3 regions of the Actinosynnema sp. NPDC049800 genome follow, and region 1 is predicted to be linked to each of the others. Evidence: riboswitches for the same ligand, from Rfam matches in the RefSeq annotation. Region 1 holds a riboswitch; each other region holds the start of a gene.
The links. A riboswitch is a leader RNA that binds a small molecule or an ion and turns the genes downstream of it on or off. The one in region 1 is predicted to bind S-adenosylmethionine.
Positions count from the first base shown of each region.

Region 1 (6,545 bases):
GTGCTCGGCAACGCCCGCCTGCCGCACCGGGCGGACACCCTGTCGTTCGCCGAAGGGCTGGGCTGGATCGCGCAGATCGGCCTGTTCGTGCTGCTCGGCCTGTACGCGTCGCCGGGACGGCTGCTCGACGCGCTGGTGCCCGCGCTGGTGGCGGGCGCGGTGCTGGTGCTGCTGGCCCGGCCGCTGTCGGTGGCGTTCGCGGCGCTGCCGTTCCGGGTGCCGTGGCGGGAGCAGGTGTTCATCTCGTGGTCCGGGCTGCGCGGGGCCGTGCCGATCGTGTTCGCCCTGATCCCGCTGATCCAGGGCGTGCGCGGGGCGCAGCAGCTGGTGGACGCGGTGTTCGTGCTGGTCGTGGTGCTGACCGTGGTGCAGGGCACGAGCCTGCCGTGGCTGGCCAAGTGGCTGGGGCTGGTCAAGTCCGGCGAGGCGCACGAGGTGCAGGTCGACTCGTCGGCGCTGGACGACCTGGGCGCGGAGCTGCTCCAGGTCCGCATCCAGCCCGGCTCCAAGCTGCACGGCGTGTACCTGTCCGAGCTGCGGCTGCCGCCGGGCTCGTCGGTGAGCCTCGTGGTGCGGGACGCGAACGGCTTCACGCCGCAGCCGACGACCCGCTTGCAGGAGCACGACCAGCTGCTGGTGGTGTGCACCGAGGCCATGCGCACGGCGACCGAGCGCCGCATCCGCGCCGTGGACCGGGCGGGTCGGTTCGCGCGCTGGAAGGGCGACGTCGGTCTGCCGTGACGTGCCCGGGACGGCTCGTGACGTCCCGCGCCGGCCCCGTCGTGACGCCCCAGGATCGCGACGCCGGCCCCGCCGTGGCGCTCCCAGGATGTGAACGCCCCTCGACGGGGACGCGCGGGCTGGGTTAGCTTCGGGGCGAAGGTCATGAGTGCCAGCGCTAAGCCCAGGCTTGCTGGCCGGCAACCCTCCTACCGCGGTGGGGTGCCCCTGGTGAGGACCTGGCCTGGCGCGCAGGGCGCCCGGCAAGCGCGGGCTCCCTCTCCGGTGGGGTGTCCCCGGACCCCGGAGGGCGTCATGACGATCGCAGTTCCCCTCACCACCACCGTCGCGGCTCTGCCCCGTGTGGTCGGCGCGTCGCTGCGCGTGCCGCTGGTCACCGGTGAGCGCGTCGAGTACGCCAACCTCGACCACGCGGCCAGCGCGCCGTGCCTGGAGCAGGTCCGCGACGCCGTGGACGAGGTGCTGCCCTGGTACGCCAGCGTGCACCGGGGCGCGGGCTTCGCCTCGCAGGTCAGCACCAAGGTCTACGAGCAGGCCCGCTCGTCGGTCCGGCGGTTCCTCAACGCCCGCGACAGCGACGCCGTGGTGTTCGCCCGCAACACCACCGACGCGCTGAACCTGCTGGCCAGGAGCCTGCCGAAGCACACCGCCGTGATCCTCTTCGACACCGAGCACCACGCCGCGCTGCTGCCGTGGCGCGGCCCGAACGTGCGTCGCCTGCGCACGCCGGCCTCGCCCGCCCAGGCGGTGCTGGAGCTGGACCGGGCGCTGCGCGCGGCGCCGGTCGGCCCGCGGCTGGTCGTGGTGACCGGCGCGTCCAACGTGACCGGCGAGATCTGGCCGGTGGCCGAGCTGGCCCGGGTGGCCCGCCGGCACGGCGCCCGGATCGCCCTGGACGCCGCCCAGCTCGCGCCGCACCGGCCGGTGGACGTGCGTGCGCTGGACGTCGACTACACCGTGCTCTCGGGGCACAAGATCTACGCCCCGTTCGGCGCGGGCGTGCTGGTCGGCCGGTCCGACTGGTTGCAGGCCGCCGAGCCGTACCTGGTGGGCGGTGGTGCGACGGCCCGCGTCACCGACCACGGCGACCGGCTGGGCGTGGCCTGGTCGGCGGTGCCCGAGCGGCACGAGGCGGGCACGCCGAACGTGGTGGGCGTGCACGCGCTGGCCGTGGCGTGCGACGTGCTGGGCAGGCACTGGGAGCAGACCACCGAGCACGAGCGCGTGCTGCTGGCGCGGCTGCGCGAGGGCCTGAAGACCGTGCCCGGCGTGCACGAGCTGACGCTGTTCGGCTCGGACCAGGACCGGGTGGGTGTGGTGAGCTTCACCGTCGGTGGCCAGGACGCCGGTTACCTGGCCGCCGCGCTGTCCGCCGAGCACGGCATCGGCGTGCGTGACGGCGCGTTCTGCGCGCACGTGGCCGTGCACCGGCTCGCCCACGGCGAACGCGCGCTGCGCGCGTCGATCGGGCTGGGCACCACCGAGGAGCACGTGGACCGGTTCGTGGCCGCGTTGCGCGCGCTCGTGGTCGAGGGCTCGCGGTGGGAGTACGAGGTCCGGGAGGGTCGTTGGGCGCCGCTGGACGACCAGCGCGCGCTCCCGCCGTTCCTGCGCTGACTCCGATGCTGGACAATGGCCCGGTGAGCACCGATCCCAACACCGAGCCGGACACGCCGGACCAGCCGGACGCACCGCTGCCGAAGCGACGGGTCCTGCTGCTGGCCGTCATCGCGCCGCTGGTGTTGGCGCTCGACCTGGTCAGCAAGATCATCGCGGTGGACAAGCTGGAGGGGCGCGAGCCGATCGAGCTGTTCGGCGGCCTGCTCTACCTGCCGCTGATCCGCAACACCGGCGCCGCGTTCGGCCTGGCCGAGGGCTGGACGGTGATCCTCGCCCTGATCGCCTCCGGCGTGGTCGTGTTCATCCTGTGGATCGCGCGCCGGCTGCGGTCGGTCGGCTGGGCCATCGGCCTCGGCCTGGTCCTGGGCGGCGCGATGGGCAACCTGGTCGACCGGATCTTCCGCGGCCCCGGCCCGCTGCGCGGCGGCGTGGTCGACTTCATCTCGGTGCTCGACCCGTGGGGCAACTTCTTCCCCGTGTTCAACCTGGCGGACTCCGCCATCTGCGTGGGCGGCGGCGTGATCGTGCTGATGGCGTTGCTCCAGCGCGACTACGACGGCACCCGCGTGGAGAAGAAGTCCAGCGAGAAGAAGGCGGGCGCATGAGCGAGCTTGCGAGCGAGTCATTCAACGCAGCCGGCCCCGCTCTTGCCACGCCGAGCGTCAGCGAGGTGTGCGCATGAGCGGCGACTACCGGTCCCTTCCGGTGCCGGACGGCTTGGACGGGATGAGGGTCGACGCCGGTCTGGCCAAGCTCCTCGGCCTGTCGCGGACCGTGGTGGCGGCGTTGACCGAATCGGGTGACGTCGTGCTCGACGGGCAGCCCGCCGGCAAGTCGGACCGCCTGGTCGCGGGCTCCGTGCTGGAGATCACCCTCCCCGAGCCGGAACGCCCGGTGCAGGTGCAGGCCGTGCCCGTGGAGGGCCTGGTGGTCCTGCACGAGGACGACGACGTGATCGTGGTCGACAAGCCGGTCGGCGTGGCCGTGCACCCCAGCCCCGGCTGGACCGGTCCGACCGTGGTCGGCGGCCTGGCCGCGGCGGGCGTCCGGATCGCCACGTCGGGCGCCGCCGAGCGCCAGGGCGTCGTGCACCGGCTGGACGTCGGCACGACCGGCGTCATGGTGGTGGCCAAGAGCGAGCACGCGTACTCGGCGTTGAAGCACGCGTTCAAGGAGCGCACGGTCGACAAGCTCTACCACGCGCTCGTGCAGGGCCACCCGGACCCGATCAAGGGCACCATCGACGCGCCGATCGACCGGCACCCCAAGCACGACTACAAGTTCGCCGTGATGGCGAACGGCAAGCCGAGCATCACGCACTACGAGGTGGTGGAGGCGTTCCGCGCCGCGTCGCTGCTCGACGTGCACCTGGAAACCGGTCGCACGCACCAGATCCGGGTGCACTTCTCCGCGTTGCGGCACCCGTGCGTCGGCGACATCACCTACGGCGCGGACCCGGTGCTGGCCAAGCGCCTCGGCGTCACCAGGCAGTGGCTGCACGCCCGCACGCTCGGCTTCCACCACCCGGCCGACAACCAGTGGGTGTCGTTCACCAGCGAGTACCCCGACGACCTCGCCGCCGCCCTGGAATTCCTGCGCGCAGAGGGATATTGAGCCGTCCGGGGCGAAACACTTGCGCCCAGCGCGTGACCTCGGACATATCGCTTTCCCCGGATCGTTTGGCTTGCGAAGCTTTTGCCAGACGAGCACTGGGGGTTGGCGATGGACAACAGGTCCCGACTGGTGGTGCTGCTGGGCACCCTGTGCCTGCTCGGCCCGCTCTCGATCGACACCTACCTGCCCGCGTTCCCGGGCATCGCGGCGGAGTTCGGCTCGACCGAGTCGCAGATCCAGCTGTCGCTGACCACGTTCATCATCGGTCTGTCGGTCGGGCAGCTGCTCGTGGGCCCGCTGTCGGACTCGTGGGGCAGGCGGCGTCCGCTGCTGGTCGGGATCGGCAGCTACGTCGTGACCTCGCTGTTCTGCGCGGTGGCGCCCAGCGCGCTCGCGCTCTCCGGCCTGCGGCTGCTGCAAGGGCTCGGCGTGGCGGCCGGGTTCGTGATCGCGATGGCGGTGGCGCGCGACCGGTTCGAGGGTCTCGCGATGGCGCGGTTCATGTCGTTGATGATGCTGGTCAACAGCCTGGGGCCGGTGGCGGCCCCGGTGCTGGGCGGTCAGCTGCTGAGGTTCACCAGTTGGCGCGGCACGTTCATCGCGCTCGCGTTGATCGGGTTGGCCCTGCTGATCGCCCTGGCCGTGGGCCTGCCGGAGACGTTGCCGCGGAACAAGCGGCGGCCGGCGAACCTGCTGCTCACGATCAAGGTGTTCGGCGGGCTGCTGGCCGACCGCAAGTTCGTCGGCTACGCGCTGGCGTCGGCGCTGGCGCTGGGCTCCCTGTTCGGCTACGTCGCCGGGGCGTCGTTCGTGCTCCAGGGCGTGTACGGGTTGAGCCCGCAGCAGTTCAGCCTGGTGTTCGGCGCGAACTCGGTGGCGATCGTCCTGGCGGGGCTGCTCAACACCAGGCTGACGGGCCGGATCATGCCGCGCCCACTGCTCAAGATCGGGCTGGCGGGTGCGGCGACCGGTGGGATCGGGTTGCTGGTGGGCGGGCTCGTCGGCGGCGGGCTGGCGACGTTCCTGCCACCGCTGTTCGTGCTGACGATGAGCGTCGGCCTGCTCATGCCGAACGCCGGGTCGCTGGCGATGGCGCGGCACCCGGAGGCGGCGGGCAGCGCGTCGGCCGTGCTGGGCGTGACGACGTTCATGGTCGGTGGCCTGATGGCGCCGCTGGTCGGCGCGGGCGGTTCGGCGAGCGTGCTGCCGATGGTGACCGTGATGGCGGGCGCGACGGTCCTGGCCGTGATCCTGTTCGCCGTCCTGACCAGGGGCGACGTGGGCATCACCCGGGACGCCGAACCGACCGCCCGCCGCGAGCCCGACACCCAGCACGCGTGAGCCCGACGTCGGACACGCGGGCCGGTCAGTCGTCGATGGTCCAGACCAGGGTGTTCAGGTCGGTCTCGGGGCGGGAGCTCCAGCGCACCGAGAAGATCACGGTGTCCTCGGGCAGCACGTAGACGGTGTGGCCGCCGGCCGTCTCGCCCGGCTGCACGCCGATCTTGTGCGGCGGCCGGGACGACAGCGACACCGGCGCCTTGCCGACCGTCTCACCCTTGTTGGTCATCAGCACGAGGTACATGTCGGGCAGCGCGTTGAACGGCACCTGGCCGATGTTCGCCAGCTCCGTGTGCACGACCACGGCCCGCTCGCCGTCGGCCAGCTTGTACCCGGCCGCGGTGAACAGGAAGTCCGCCGGGTCGACCACCTCGACCAGCTGGATGGTGAACCGGGCGCCCTCCAGGCCCTCGGTCTCCAACGTGCTGCCGATCTTGCCGGTGCGCGAGCGCGGCGCGGGCGCCTGGTCGCCGCGAGCCCAGCCGGACGTGCCCGGCACGCCCCACGTGCTGACCGGCTCCGGCACGCGCACCGGACCGGACGCCGCGGGCTGCGGACCGGTCTGCGGCTGCGCCGGGAACGGGGTGCTCGGCGGCCCCTGCGGACCGGGGTAGCCGGGGTAGGAGCCGGACGGCGTGCCCTGCACCGTGCCCGGCGGCGGCGGGTACGGCCCGCTCGGCGTGCCGCGGGCGGCCTGGCCGCCGGGCCCCGAGTAGTTGCCCCACGCCACGCTGTTGGCCAGCGCCTTGCGGATGCCGTTCGGGTCGCACTCCACGCCGACGAGCAGCGGCAACCCGCTGCCGGACAACGTGATCAGCCGGGTGGCGGCCTCCCGGGGGTCCATGCCCAGCCGTGCGGCCACCTCGTGCACGGCGGCACGACCCATCTCGGCGATCATGGCCAGGAGACGGGCGTCGACGGGGTCCGGCGCTACCACACCTCGAACGCTACCCGCCCGGGGAGATCTTCGCGGCATCGGCCCGCACGACACGCACACCCCTTGTCCCGATTACGGAGTGTTCTCGGGATAGGCTCGCCGATGTCTTGCCCGCGCTTCGTCCCGGGCCCGCTGCGATCTTCAGGGGGGTTTGGGTGTCCGACTCGTTTGTGCACCTCCACGTGCACACCGAGTACTCGATGCTCGACGGCGCGGCCAAGCTGAAGGACATGTTCGCCGAGTGCGAGCGGATGGGCATGCCCGCCGCCGCGATCACCGACCACGGCAACAT
Region 1 covers NZ_JBFAMT010000003.1:223,732-230,276, reverse strand. The annotation lists gene AB0I91_RS06330 (potassium/proton antiporter) at 1-741, shown strand, start outside; SAM riboswitch class IV at 882-996, shown strand; gene AB0I91_RS06325 (aminotransferase class V-fold PLP-dependent enzyme) at 1,036-2,358, shown strand; gene lspA (signal peptidase II) at 2,382-2,966, shown strand; gene AB0I91_RS06315 (RluA family pseudouridine synthase) at 3,040-3,975, shown strand; gene AB0I91_RS06310 (multidrug effflux MFS transporter) at 4,084-5,316, shown strand; gene AB0I91_RS06305 (AsnC family protein) at 5,342-6,253, opposite strand; gene dnaE (DNA polymerase III subunit alpha) at 6,409-6,545, shown strand, end outside.

Region 2 (6,545 bases), on a different contig from region 1:
CACGCAGGCCGACGCGGTGGCGCAGGCGGGTGACGCCGACGCGGTGGTCGTCGTGCTCGGTGAGGACCCGGGCGCGGAGGGTGAGGCGGACACCGAGGAGCCCGCGCTGACCGCTGCGCAGCAGGGCCTGGTGGACGCGGTGCGGGCGACCGGCAAGCCGGTGGTCGTCGTGCTGCTGACCGGCCGGCCGCAGGTGCTCGGCACGGTGGCCGACGCCCCGGCGCTGGTCGCGGGCTGGCTGCCCGGCTCCGAGGGCGGCGGCGCGATCGCCGACGTGCTGTTCGGCGCGGTGAACCCCAGCGGCAGGCTGCCGGTGTCCTGGCCGAAGTCGGTCGGCGACCAGCCGTTCTCCTACGACCAGGTGCGCGGCGCGAACACCGCGCCCAGCTCCGGGTACGACCCGGCGTTCGCGTTCGGGCACGGCCTGTCGTACACGACGTTCACCACGTCCGCGCCGACGCTGAAGTCGACGGAGGTGCGGCGGGACGGCCAGGTGAAGGTGTCGGTGACCGTGGCCAACACCGGTGGGCGTGACGGCACGCTCGTCGTGCCCGTGTACGTGCACCAGCCGGTGAGCAAGGTGCTCACGCCGCCGCAGCGCCTGGTCGGCTTCACGCGGGTGGCGTTGAAGGCCGGTGAGCAGCGGGCGGTCGAGGTGACGTTCGACGTGCAGCGGCTCGCGGTGACGGCGGGCGACATGGACGCGTCGGGCAAGCCCGAGGTCGCCAGGGGCGGCTACGAGGTCGTGGTCGGCGACGGGAGGGCTCGATTCACGGTGCGGTGAGCTGCCCTGATAACCTTCTCGGTCGTACCCGCGCGGCATTCCGCTGTGGAGGAAGACCGCCCCTTCGCGGGGGCGGAGCCGGTGACAAGCGCGGTGCGACTCCGAGACCGAGGAAAAGGTGGCTTTCGCGTGGCGAACATCAAGTCCCAGATGAAGCGGATCAAGACGAACGAGAAGGCGCGCCTGCGCAACAAGGCCGTCAAGTCGTCCCTCAAGACCGCCATCCGCAAGTTCCGTGAGGCCGCCGAGGCCGGTGACAAGGAGAAGGCCGTCGCGCTGGCGCAGGACGCGTCCCGCAAGCTCGACAAGGCCGTCTCCAAGGGCGTGATCCACGCCAACCAGGCCGCCAACAAGAAGTCGGCGCTGGCGCGGCGCGCCAACCAGATCTGATCTGGTCTTCACGCCAAAGCGCCGCCCACCCCCGCGCGGGGTGGGCGGCGCTTTCGTGTGCGGCCGACCACTGACCACCGCCCCAGCCACCACCGCCCCGACCAGCACCGCTCGCCCAGCCAGCCACCAGGCCACCGGCCGCTCAGCCGCTGACTTCCCGGCCCTCAGCCAGTACCGCCCACCCCGCCGCGAACCACTTGGCCGCCAGCCGTCAGCCACCTGGCCGCCAGGGTCCAGCGCCGGCCACCAGCCACCCAGCCGCCCGATCCCCCAGCCTCCGGATCCCCAGCCTCCGGATCCCCGACCGCCCGACCGTGCGATCCCCCAGGCCTCCGTCAGCGGCGGCCGTGGGCGGCGACGATCTTCAGCACGGCGCGTTCCAGGGCGTAGCCCGAGTCGGCGGCGGCGCCCTTGACGTCGGCGTTCAGGTCCGCGACCACCGTCATCGCGGCTGCCAGCCCTCGGTCTTCCCAGCCACGCGACTGGCCTTGGGCCTTCTTCACCTTCCACGGCGGCATGCCGAGTTCGCCCGCCAGCTTGAACGGGTCGCCCCGGCCCACCGCGGACACCCGCGCGATCGTGCGCACCGCGTCGGCCAGGGCATCGGCGACCAAGACGTGCGGCACGCCGAGCTGGATCGCCCACCGCAACGCCTCCAGCGCACCGGCCCGATCACCCATCACGGCCTTCTCCGCGACCGCGAACCCGGTCACCTCGGCCCGCCCGCGGTGGTAGCGGCGGACCGCCTCGGCGTCCACCTTGCCGCCCGTGTCGGCGACGAGCTGCGACGCCGCCGCCGCCAACTCGCGCAGGTCCGACCCCACCGCCTCGATCAGCGCCGCCACGGCCTCCGGGTCGGCCTTGCCGCCGCCCGCCGCGCGGATCTCGTTGCGCACGAACGCTTCCCGGTCCGCCGCCTTGGTGATCTTGGGGCACTCGGTCACCCGGGCGCCTGCCTTGCGCAGCGCCGCGGGCAGGTCCTTGGCCGCCTTGCTGCGCCCGCCGCCACTGTGGACGACCACCACCGTCACCCCGTCCGCCGGGGCCTTGGCGTAGCCGATGACCGCGTCGGCGATCTCCTTGCCGCACTCCTGCGCGGCCTCCAGCGCGACCACCCGTCCCTCGGCGAACAGCGACGGGCTCACCAGTTCCGCCAGCTCAGGCGGGGTGAGATCGGTCACGCGGACGCGGGTCAGGTCGGCCTGCGGATCGGCTTTCCGCGCCGCGGCCAGCGCACCGCGCACCGCGCGCTCGACCAGCAACTCCTCCTCGCCGAGGATCAGGTGCACGGCGTCGGGCATGTCAGCGGGCGCACTCACGGGCGCGATCCTCCCACGGGTGGCAGACGTCCGGATGGTGGACGTCGCTGGCTGAGGGTCGGGATCGTGACGTAAGTTGAAGCCCACAACTGAATACCGCTCATCCAGAGGGGCAGAGGGATCGGCCCGAAGAAGCCCCGGCAACCCGTCGCACAGCGTCCGCTGGCGACCACGGTGCCAATTCCGACCCGCGGTGCGCGGGAAAGATGAGGAGATACCTCGCGATGACTGCTGTCAGTGTGCCCTCGGCCACCACCTCCTTCGACCTCGGTCCTGCCCGCGCGCTGTCGTGTCGCGAATGCGGCCACGAGACGCCGCTCGCCGCCGAATACGCCTGTCTGGAGTGTTTCGGGCCGCTGGAAGTGGCCTACGACTTCGGCCGGATCCGTCGCGAGGACATCGAGGCGGGCCCCCGGTCGATCTGGCGCTACCGCGGCCTGCTCCCCGTGCCGACCACCGTCGAGTCTCACCCCAACACCAACCCCGGCGGCACCCGCCTGATCGAGGCCGACCGCCTCGCCAAGGCCCTCGGCGTGCGCAAGGTGTGGGTGAAGGACGACACCGGCAACCCGACCCACTCGTTCAAGGACCGCGTGGTCGGCGTCGCCCTCGCCGCCGCCCGCGAACTGGGCTTCAAGGTCCTGGCCTGCCCGTCCACCGGCAACCTGGCCAACGCCGTCGCCGCCGCCGCGGCCCGCGCGGGCTGGGAGTCCGTGGTCCTGGTGCCCTCCACGCTGGAGCGGGCGAAGATCCTCATGACCGCCGTCTACGGCGGCAACCTGATCACCGTCGACGGCAACTACGACGACGTGAACCGGCTGGCGCAGGAACTGGCCGCCGAGCACGAGGACTGGGCGTTCGTCAACGTCAACGTCCGCCCCTACTACGCCGAGGGCTCCAAGACGCTCGGGTACGAGGTCGCCGAACAGCTCGGCTGGCGGCTGCCCGACCAGATCGTGGTGCCCATCGCGTCCGGCTCGCAGTTGACGAAGGTCGACAAGTCCTTCCGCGAACTGGGCGACCTCGACCTGGTCGAGCAGACCCCGTACCGCGTGTTCGGCGCGCAGGCCACCGGCTGCTCCCCCGTCTCGGCCGCCTTCAAGGCGGGCCACGACGTGGTCAGCCCGGTCCGCCCGGACACCATCGCCAGGTCGCTGGCGATCGGCGCCCCCGCCGACGGCCCCTACGTGCTGGACGCCGTCCGCCGCACCAACGGCGCGATCGAGGACGTCACCGACGAGGAGGTCGTCGAGGGCATCCGCCTCCTGGCCCGGACCGAAGGCATCTTCGCCGAGACGGCCGGCGGCGTCACCGTCGCCACCGCGAAGAAGCTCATCGAGACCGGCCAGCTGGACCCGGACGGCGAGACCGTGCTCCTGATCACCGGCGACGGCCTCAAGACCCTGGACGCCCTCGGCGACCGCGTCGGCCCCCGCGCCAACGTCCCGCCGTCGGCCGAGGCCGTCCTGAAGGCCCTTCAGGACTGACCCGTATCGCCCGTTCCCGCCTGGGGTCGGACCGCGGTTTCCGGTCCCAGGCGGTACGGCGACGGTCGGTCCGGGCGGTCGGTCCGGGGCGCGGTAGCTACGGCGGCGGTCGGCTCAGTGCCGGGCGGCTTCTCCGCTTCACCGACGCCTTCCCGTCCGCGGTCGTGGTCACAAGGCGATCCTGGAGGAGCGCAGCCACCCGGTCCGGGGGAAGGCGGTCAGCTCGGGCAGGACGTGCGGGCCGACCGGTTCGGTGACCACGCGCCAGGCGGTGAGCATCTGCGGCCAGGGCCGTGTCGCCTTCTCCTGGTTGTAGCGCTCGGCGTGCCACTCCTCCGGCGGTATGGCGAGGTCGGCGTCGAACAGGCCGTCGGCGATCAGCCGGTAGGCGGTGTCCGCCGAGGGGACCTGCGCCAAGCGGATCACGCCGGTGGCCGTTGCCCTGGCGACGATTCCGCGTTCACCGCTGGGCAGCTCCTCGCACACGTAATACGTGAACGCGGGCCGGAGCTCGTCGCTCGGCCAGGGTTGGGCGGTGTAGCCGGGCTGCCACAGCGCCCACGCCAGCGCCCGGTTGCCGCCTTGCGGCGACCAGCCGGAGTGCAGTCGGATCCAGACGTCGTTCCTCATCGTTCTCCCCTTGTCCGTTGTCGGGTTGGCCGCCGCTCCTGCGGGCGACCCGCGGCCCGTCCGGGCCGGCCAGGACGGCGGTGTCGCCGTCCCGGTCCGTGCGCAGCACCAGCGCGCCTCGGCTCGTCAACGCGTCGACCACCACCCCGCTGGGGTGGCCGTAGCGGTTGCCCGCGCCGACGCTCACCAACGCGATCCGCGGCCGGACCGCCGCGAGGAACGCCGGTGACGAGTACCGCGACCCGTGGTGCGGCACTTTGAGCACGTCGGCCCGCAGGTCCACGTGCCCACCGAGCAGGTCCGCCTGCCCGGCCAGCTCGATGTCTCCGGTCAGCAACACCCGCCCGGCCGCGGTGGAGGCCCGCAGCACCAGCGACGCGTCGTTGACCGCCGTGTTCGTGTCCGTCCCGCGCACGGGGTCCGCGCGCGGGCCGAGCACGTCGAGCTCCAGACCCGGCCAGCTCAGCCGCTGCCCGGCGCCCAGCTCGACCAGGCGGACCCCGGCCGTCCACGCCCGTTCCCTCACCTCCTCCCACGCCCACTCCGGTTCCCGCGACGGCCCCACCGCCACCGCGCCCACAACCCGCTCAGCCAGCACCGCGGCCAACCCGCCGACGTGGTCGGCGTGCAGGTGGCTGAGCACCACCAGCGGTATGCGCCGCACCCCGAGCCGACGCAGGCACGACAGCACCGGCACCGGGTCCGGCCCCGCGTCGACCAGCACCGCCCGGTCGCGCTCGGCGGTGGCGAGGACCACCGCGTCGCCCTGACCCACGTCACAGGCCACGACCGACCAGCCGGGCACCGGCCACCCCGGCGCGACCACGTTCAGCGGCACGACCACCACCACCGCGCCGACGACGGCCGCCACGACCAACGTCCGCACCCGGCGCAGCCTGGCGATCGCGTAGCCGAGCACCAGCACCCCGGCCAGCAGCAGCCCGCCGACCCAGCCGCCGGGCCACCCGACCGCCGCGCCGGGCACGGCCGCCGCGTGCCGGCCGACCGTGATCAGCCAGCTCACCGCCGGACCGGCCACCTCGACGACCAGTCGTGCCGTCGGCTCGTGCACCTGCGCCAGCACGGCGGCCAGCACCCCGAGCACGGTGGCCGGGGCCACGACCGGCGCGGCCAGGAGGTTCGCCACCACCGCGACCAGGCTCACCTGGCCGGAGAGCCCGGCGACCAGCGGCGCGGTGGCCAGGTTCGCCGCCACCGGCACCGCCAACGCCTCGGCGAAACCCACCGGGACGCCGCGCTCCTTCATCGCGGCGGCCCACCTCGGCGCGAGCAGCACCAGCGCCGCCGTCGCCACCACCGACAGCCCGAACCCCGGCTCGGTGGCCAACTCCGGGTCGTAGAGCACCAGGACCACCACCGCGGCCGCGAGCGCCGGCAACGCCGACCGCTCCCGACCCAGCACCAGCGCGAGCAACGCCACCGCGCCCATCACGGCGGCCCGCAACACGCTCGGCTCCGGCCCGGCCAGCACCACGAATCCGACCAGCGCCGCCATCGCACCCGCCGCGCAACCACGCGGACCGACCCGCAGCAGCCTCAGCAGCAACAGGACCGCGCCGCAGAGGATCGCCAAGTTCGCACCGCTGACCGCGAGGACGTGGGCGAGACCCGCCGTGCGGAACTCCTCGATCACCCTGGGTGGGAGGCCGGAGGTGTCGCCGACGACGAGCGCGGGCAGCAACCCGGCCGGTTCGGGGTTGAGCGCGGTGCTCGCGTTCCGCAGTCCGGCCCGCAGGTCCTCGGCGACCCGCTGCCACACCGGCGCTTCGGTCACGTCCTGCGGCGGCCCGCGAACCCGCAGCACCGCGACCGTCAGCTCCCCTTCGCGAGGAAGCGCGAGGGTGCCGCGCGCGGTGACCCGTTGGCCGGGCAGGAGGTCCCGCCACTGCGCCGCCGGGGCCAGCACGGCGATCC
Region 2 covers NZ_JBFAMT010000012.1:92,699-99,243, forward strand. The annotation lists gene AB0I91_RS17150 (glycoside hydrolase family 3 N-terminal domain-containing protein) at 1-784, shown strand, start outside; gene rpsT (30S ribosomal protein S20) at 914-1,174, shown strand; gene holA (DNA polymerase III subunit delta) at 1,510-2,493, opposite strand; SAM riboswitch class I at 2,591-2,706, shown strand; gene thrC (threonine synthase) at 2,718-3,980, shown strand; gene AB0I91_RS17170 (hypothetical protein) at 4,149-4,397, opposite strand; gene AB0I91_RS17175 (DNA internalization-related competence protein ComEC/Rec2) at 4,441-6,545, opposite strand, start outside.
Region 2: another riboswitch for S-adenosylmethionine. It lies ahead of thrC (threonine synthase); the one in region 1 lies ahead of AB0I91_RS06325 (aminotransferase class V-fold PLP-dependent enzyme).

Region 3 (6,545 bases), on a different contig from region 1:
GCACGGTGCGCCCGAGCCGCCGCTTGGCGAACGCGAGCAGCTCCACCGAGTCGCGCGGCGGCGGCACGTCGGAGATCAACGCCTCGGCGGCGTCGATGCGGTAGCGGGGCTTGGACGTGCGGGCGGGCGCGCCGCGGCGCAGCCACGCCAGCTCCTTGCGGGCCAGGTTGCGGCGCTTCTCCTCGATCGTGTCGGCCAGTCGGGCGCGTTCGGCGCGGGCGAAGATCCAGTCCGCGTAGCCGCCCTCGTACTGCTCGACCTTCCCGTTCACGACCTCCCACGTGCGGCTGCACACCGTGTCCAGGAACCACCGGTCGTGGGTCACCACGACGAGTGCCGTGCGCCGGGCCAGCAGGTGCTCCGCCAGCCACCGCACGCCCTCGACGTCGAGGTGGTTGGTCGGCTCGTCCAGCACGACCAGGTCGAGGTCCTGCACGAGGGCCGCCGCCAGCGCCACCCGGCGTCGCTCGCCACCGGACATCGTGGCGACAGGCGAGTCCAGCCCGAACCCGGTGATGCCGATCCCGTCGAGGATCGACCGCACGCGCGCGTCGGAGGCCCACTCGTGCTCGGAGTCGAACCCGAGCGGGTCGATCACGGCGTTGCGCACCGTCGACCCCTCGGGCAGCTCGGTGCGCTGCGTGACCACCGCCATCCGCAGCCCGCGGTTCTGGCTGACCCGTCCCTCGTCCGGCGGGGCGAGCCCGGCCAGCACCTCCAGCAGCGTCGTCTTGCCGCCGCCGTTGAGGCCGACGACCCCGATGCGGTCGCCTTCGCCGACGCCGAGGGACACGCCGTCGAGCAACGGACGCACGCCGAACGACTTGGAGACGTTCTCCAAGTTGACCAAGTTGGCCATGTACCAGCACCTTCATCGAGAACGGGGTGACAACGCAGTACGCCAGCCTAGCTATCGCGCCGGTGACGACGGCCCGCCCCGGCTCGACGCACCGGCCACGACCGAACCAGGGAGTCCGATGTCACAGCTCAGCAGGGTCGTCGGCGCGTTCGCCGTCCTGTCAGCCGCAGGATGCGGCACCGCGGCCACTCCACCTGCGACGACCACCACCACGACCTCGACCTCGACCTCGGTGACCACCACCTCGACCTCCACCGCGGTGACCGAGCCACCTCCGACCGTGACGCAGGCCGCGAGGATGTGCACGGTGCCGGACGTGGTCGGCATGGTCCACCAGACCGCCCAGGACACCATGCAGTCCGCCGGCCTGTACCGGCTGCGCGAGCAGGACGCGACCGGTCAGGGGCGCCTGCTGGTGGTGGACCGCAACTGGACCACCACCGCGCAGAGCGTCGCCGCCGGTCAGGTGGTCGACTGCGACACCGAGGTCACGCTGTCGGCGAAGAAGGCGGGCGAGTAGGTCACGCGTGCACTTCGGGCGGGATCGGCCGGGGCGCTTCCTCGGTGCCGATGACGCGCGCGCCGTGCACCGGCCCTTGCGCCACGCGCACCGTCCGGCAGACCCCCGCGCCCGCCAGCTCGGCCGCCACCCGCACCGCCGAGTCGCCGTCCGTGCAGAGGAACGCGCAGGTCGGGCCCGAGCCGGACACCATGCCGGCCAACGCGCCCGCGTTCACGCCCGCGCGCAGCGTGCGGCGCAGGTTGGGGCGCAGCGACACGGCGGCGGCCTGCAGGTCGTTGCCGAGCAGGAGCGCGAGCTGGCGCGGGTCGCCGGAGGACAGGCCTTCGAGCACGGCTTCCGCCTCGCCTACGCGGGGCGGGTCGCCGTCCGCGCGCAGCCGGTCCAGCTCGTCGAACACCTCGGGCGTGGACAGGCCCCGCCGGTCGAACGCCAGCACCCAGTGGAACGTGTGGCGGGACAGCACGGGCACGATCCGGTCGCCGCGGTCCGTGCCGAGGGCCGTGCCGCCGTAGATGGCGAACGGGACGTCCGCGCCGATCTTGCCCGCGAGGCCGGCCAGCTCGTCCCGGCTGATCTCCAGCCGCCACAGCGAGGCCAGCCCGACGAGCGTCGCCGCCGCGTCCGCGCTGCCGCCCGCCATGCCGCCGGCGACCGGGATGGACTTGCGGATGACGACGCGGACCTTCGGGTCGTCGGGGTCGCGGCCGACGTGCTCGGCCAGCACCCGCACCGCCCGCCACGCCAGGTTGGACGCGCCGGTGGGCACCGAGTCGGCGCCTTCGCCGTGCACCTCGACACCGGGGTCCTCGGCGATGGCGACGGTCACCTCGTCGGTCAGCGACAAGGCCTGGAAGATCGTCACCAGGTCGTGGTAGCCGTCCTCGCGGGAGTCGCCTACGGCCAGGTGCAGGTTGACCTTGGCCGGGACGCGGACGGTGACCGGGGGTGGGACGACAGCGAGCACGCCATGAAGCGTACGGGCGTTTCCGGGTTGCCCGCTCCTACCAACCTCTGACCTGCGACGGAACACTCGCCTCCCGCTCACGCACCCGCGTGCCCACCAACTCCCCCTCACGCAGCCGCACGCCCACCCAACCGTCACGCACTCCCGCTCACGCACCCGCTTGCCTACACAAAGGAAGGGCTTCGTGTCATCCCGCCGACCTGGCGCAGCCCTACCGCACGTGTCAAGGGGGGCACCTCCAGCGATACCCACGGCCTGAACCGATGCCGCCCCCCTTGACACGTGTGGTAGCCCTTCGGGAGGTCGGTGGGATGACACGAAACCCGGACCAACAACGGACCCGGCACAAAACCACCCACCGCCGTCATCCTGCTGATCTGCCCGTCCGGCGAGGACGCTCTTTTCGTCCTCCAGGACTCTCCGCCCGTCCGGCGAGGACGCTCTCCCGCCTTCCAGAACTCTCCGCCCGTCCGGCGAGGACGCTCTCCCGCCCTTCAGGACCCTCGGGTCATACAGCAGGACCCTCCGACGTCACACCGCGAGGACCGAGCCCGAGAACGTCTCCTTGATGTAGTCCTTGACCTGCTGCGACTGGAGCAGGGCGAGCAGGTCCTTCACGCGCGGGTCGTCCTTGAGGTCGGTTCGGGTGACCAGGCCGTTCGCGTTGGGGTTGCCCTCGGCCTTCTCCAGCGCCAGCGCGTCGGACGCGGGGTTCAGGCCGGCGTCGATGGCGTAGTTGCCGTTCACCACGGACGCGTCGGTGTCGTCCAGCGAACGCGGCAGCTGCGCGGCCTCCAGCTCGACGAACTCCAGCCCGCGCGGGTTCTCCGCGACGTCCCGGACGGTCGCCGTCTTCTCCGCGCCCGGCGTGATCTTGATCAGCCCGTTGTCCTGCAGCAGCTTCAGGCCGCGCGCCTCGTTGGTCGCGTCGTTCGCCACGGCCACGCGGGCGCCGGACGGCAGGTCGGCCAGCGACTTGTGCTTCTTCGAGTACACGCCGAGCGGCTCCAGGTGGACCGGCCCGATCCACTCCAGCGACGCGCCGCTCTCCGCCTTGAACGTGTCCAGGTACGGCACGGTCTGGAAGTAGTTCGCGTCCAGCGACCCGTCCACCAGCGCCGTGTTCGGCTGCACGTAGTCGGTGAACTCGACGACCTCGATCTTCAGGCCCTTCGACGCGGCGAGGTTGTCCGCCACGTACCGCAGGACCTGGGCGTGCGGGACCGGGCTCACGCCGACCTTGAGCGGCGCGTTCGGGTCGGACGCGGCGCCGGTGTCGCCACTACCGCAGCCCACCGCGGTCAGCAGCACGGCCAGCAGGGCAGCACGAATACGCATTTCATTCCTTAGGTGAGGAGAAAAACGATCAGACGGACGCGGTGCGGCGGCGGTCGACGCCGCGGGCCACGCGGTTGGTGGTGAACTGGATCGCGGTGGCGATGACCGCCAGCACGACGACCGTGCTCCACAGGTAGCGGTCGTTGAACCGCTGGTAGCCCATGCGCACGGCGAGGTCGCCGAGCCCGCCGCCGCCGACCACGCCGGCCATTGCCGAGTAGCCCAACAGCGCGATCGCGGTCACGCCGATGGCGTTGACCAGCGCGGGCAACGACTCGCGGAGCAGCACGCTGCGCACGATCCGCACCGTGGACGACCCGGTGGTGACGGCGGCCTCGACCACCGACACGTGCACCTCGGCCAGCACGTTCTGCACCAGCCTGCCGACGAACGGGATCGCGCCCACGGCGAGCGGCACGATGGCCGCCGTCGGTCCGATGGTGCTGCCGAGCAGCAGCCTGGTCAGCGAGGTGAGCACCACCAGCAGGACCAGGAACGGCATGGAGCGGCCCAGGTCCACGACGAACCCGAGCACCTTGTGCAGCACCGGCCGGGGCCTCAGCCCACCGGGTGCGGTGAGCTGAAGCCAGATGCCGACAGGTGCTCCGAGCAGAACGGCGATCAGGGTGGAGACGACCACCATGTACAACGTCTCGCCGGTGGCGACCAGCAGGTCGTCGAACACGATGGACCAGGGTGTTGCGGACCTCACGCAGCTACTCCCTGAGGACCCGACAGGGTCCGGCGCACCGAGCCGCCCGCTTCCGAGATCCACTCCAGCGCCGAGTCGGCGCGCTCGCCCTTCAGGCCGACCCGGAACCGGGCCACCGGGGTCTCGCCGAGCCTGGTCAGGCCGCCGCCGAGCAGGTTGAGCTCCACGCCGAACCGGCCGGTGGCCTCGGGCAGCAGCGCGCCCACGGCGGCGAAGCCGATCAGCACGACGTCCGCGACCCGGTCGAACGCGGACTCCGCCGCCGGGTTCTGGTCCACGGCGGGCAGCAGCGACGCGGCCGTGCGGCTCGCGGCGTCCGACACCAGGTCGAGCACCTTGCCGTGCTCCACCACGCGGCCGTCCTCCAGCACCGCGACGTCGTCGCAGATCTTCCGGACCACGCCCATGTCGTGCGTGACCACGAGGACCGTCACGCCGAGCTCGGCGCGCGCCCGGTCCAGCACGGCGAGCACCGAGCCGGTGGTCTCGGGGTCCAGCGCGGACGTCGGCTCGTCGGCCAGCAGCACGGACGGCGACGCGGCGAGCGCCCGCGCGACCGCGATCCGCTGGCGCTGGCCGCCGGAGAGCTGGTCGGGGTAGGAGCCCGCCTTGTCGGTCAGCCCCACCAGGTCCAGCAGCTCGGCGACGCGGGTGCGGCGCTGCGGCCCGGCCACGCCCGCGGCTTCCAGCGGCAGCGCGACGTTGCCCGCGGCGGTGCGCTGGCGCAGCAGGGAATCCCCTTGCGGCACCACGCCGATCTGCCGGCGGGCGGCGCGCAGCGCGGTGCCGTCGAGCGAGACGAGGTCGGTGCCGTCGACGCGGATCGCGCCGCTGTCGGGCCGCTCCAGGAGCGCGACGCACCGGGCCAGGGTGGACTTGCCCGCCCCGCTGGGGCCGACGACGCCGAGCACGGTGCCCGCGGCGACGTCCAGGTTCACGCCGTCCAGCGCGCGAACCTGCCCGGTACTCCCGGGGAAGGTCTTGGTGAGGTTCTCGACAGTGATCACGTTTTCGCTCCACGACGGCATGCGGCAGCGCACGCCCGGGGCGTGCGTGACCGACGGCTCAGCTCGGAAAGGTGTCCTGGGTGAAGGACGCGGGGATTCGAGGCGCCTGCGGCTGCTCAGCGGCTGCGACAGGCGGACGACGTGCGGCGACCGTGGTCGACCACCCGCCGGCGGGTGAGCATTCGCATCCTGGGCACGTGATTCCTCCATCGTTCCTGGCGGAAGCACCTGCCCCCGTGGAGGGGTGGTTGCTGCGGCGTCGTGGAGCCAGGTCTCTCGGCCGCTCGGGATGGCACCACGAGTAGACCCGACCGGGCCCGGCTGACGCAAGTCCGAACCAGGATCGTCCGGCAAATCACACTTTCGGCCGAAAGATCAACGACTAGCGGGCGGACGCGGCCTCGGCTATCCGGATGAAGTCGCCGACGGCCAGTTGTTCGCCGCGCGCCGAGGGGTCCACGCCCGCCTCGACGAGCAGCCGCTGCGCCTCGGCGGCCGAGCCTGCCCAGCCCGACAGCGCGCCGCGCAGCATCTTGCGGCGTTGCGCGAAGGCCGCGTCCACCAAGGCGAACAGCCGCTTCTGGTCCACAGTGGACAGCTGCTCGTGCCGGTCGAACGCGACCAGCGCCGAGTCCACGTTCGGCACGGGCCAGAACACCGAGCGCGGCACGGGACCGGCCCGGCGGGCGTCCGCGTACCAGGCGAGCTTCACGCTGGGCACGCCGTAGACCTTGCTGCCGGGACCGGCGGCCATCCGGTCGGCCACCTCCGACTGCACCATCACCAGGCCCGTGCGCAACGACGGCAGCACGGCCAGCAGGTGCAGCACCACGGGCACGGCCACGTTGTACGGCAGGTTCGCCACCAGGGCGGTCGGCGCGACCGGGAGCTGCTCCGGGGTGACGCGCATCGCGTCGGCGTGCACGACGGACAGCCGGTCGGCCAGCTCAGCGGCCCGCTCCGCCACCGTGACCGGCAGGCGGTCGGCCAGCACGCCGTCGATCTCCACGGCCACCAGCGCGCGACAGGAGGGCAGCAACGCCAACGTGAGCGAGCCCAGGCCGGGCCCGACCTCGAGCACCACGTCGTCCGGGCGCAGGTCGGCCGCCGCCACGATGCGCCGCACCGTGTTCGGGTCGTGC
Region 3 covers NZ_JBFAMT010000017.1:39,684-46,228, forward strand. The annotation lists gene AB0I91_RS21115 (ABC-F family ATP-binding cassette domain-containing protein) at 1-859, opposite strand, end outside; gene AB0I91_RS21120 (PASTA domain-containing protein) at 978-1,379, shown strand; gene AB0I91_RS21125 (4-(cytidine 5'-diphospho)-2-C-methyl-D-erythritol kinase) at 1,381-2,346, opposite strand; gene AB0I91_RS21130 (MetQ/NlpA family ABC transporter substrate-binding protein) at 2,878-3,684, opposite strand; gene AB0I91_RS21135 (methionine ABC transporter permease) at 3,713-4,396, opposite strand; gene AB0I91_RS21140 (methionine ABC transporter ATP-binding protein) at 4,393-5,403, opposite strand; SAM riboswitch class I at 5,607-5,699, opposite strand; gene rsmA (16S rRNA (adenine(1518)-N(6)/adenine(1519)-N(6))-dimethyltransferase RsmA) at 5,786-6,545, opposite strand, start outside.
Region 3: another riboswitch for S-adenosylmethionine. It lies ahead of AB0I91_RS21140 (methionine ABC transporter ATP-binding protein); the one in region 1 lies ahead of AB0I91_RS06325 (aminotransferase class V-fold PLP-dependent enzyme).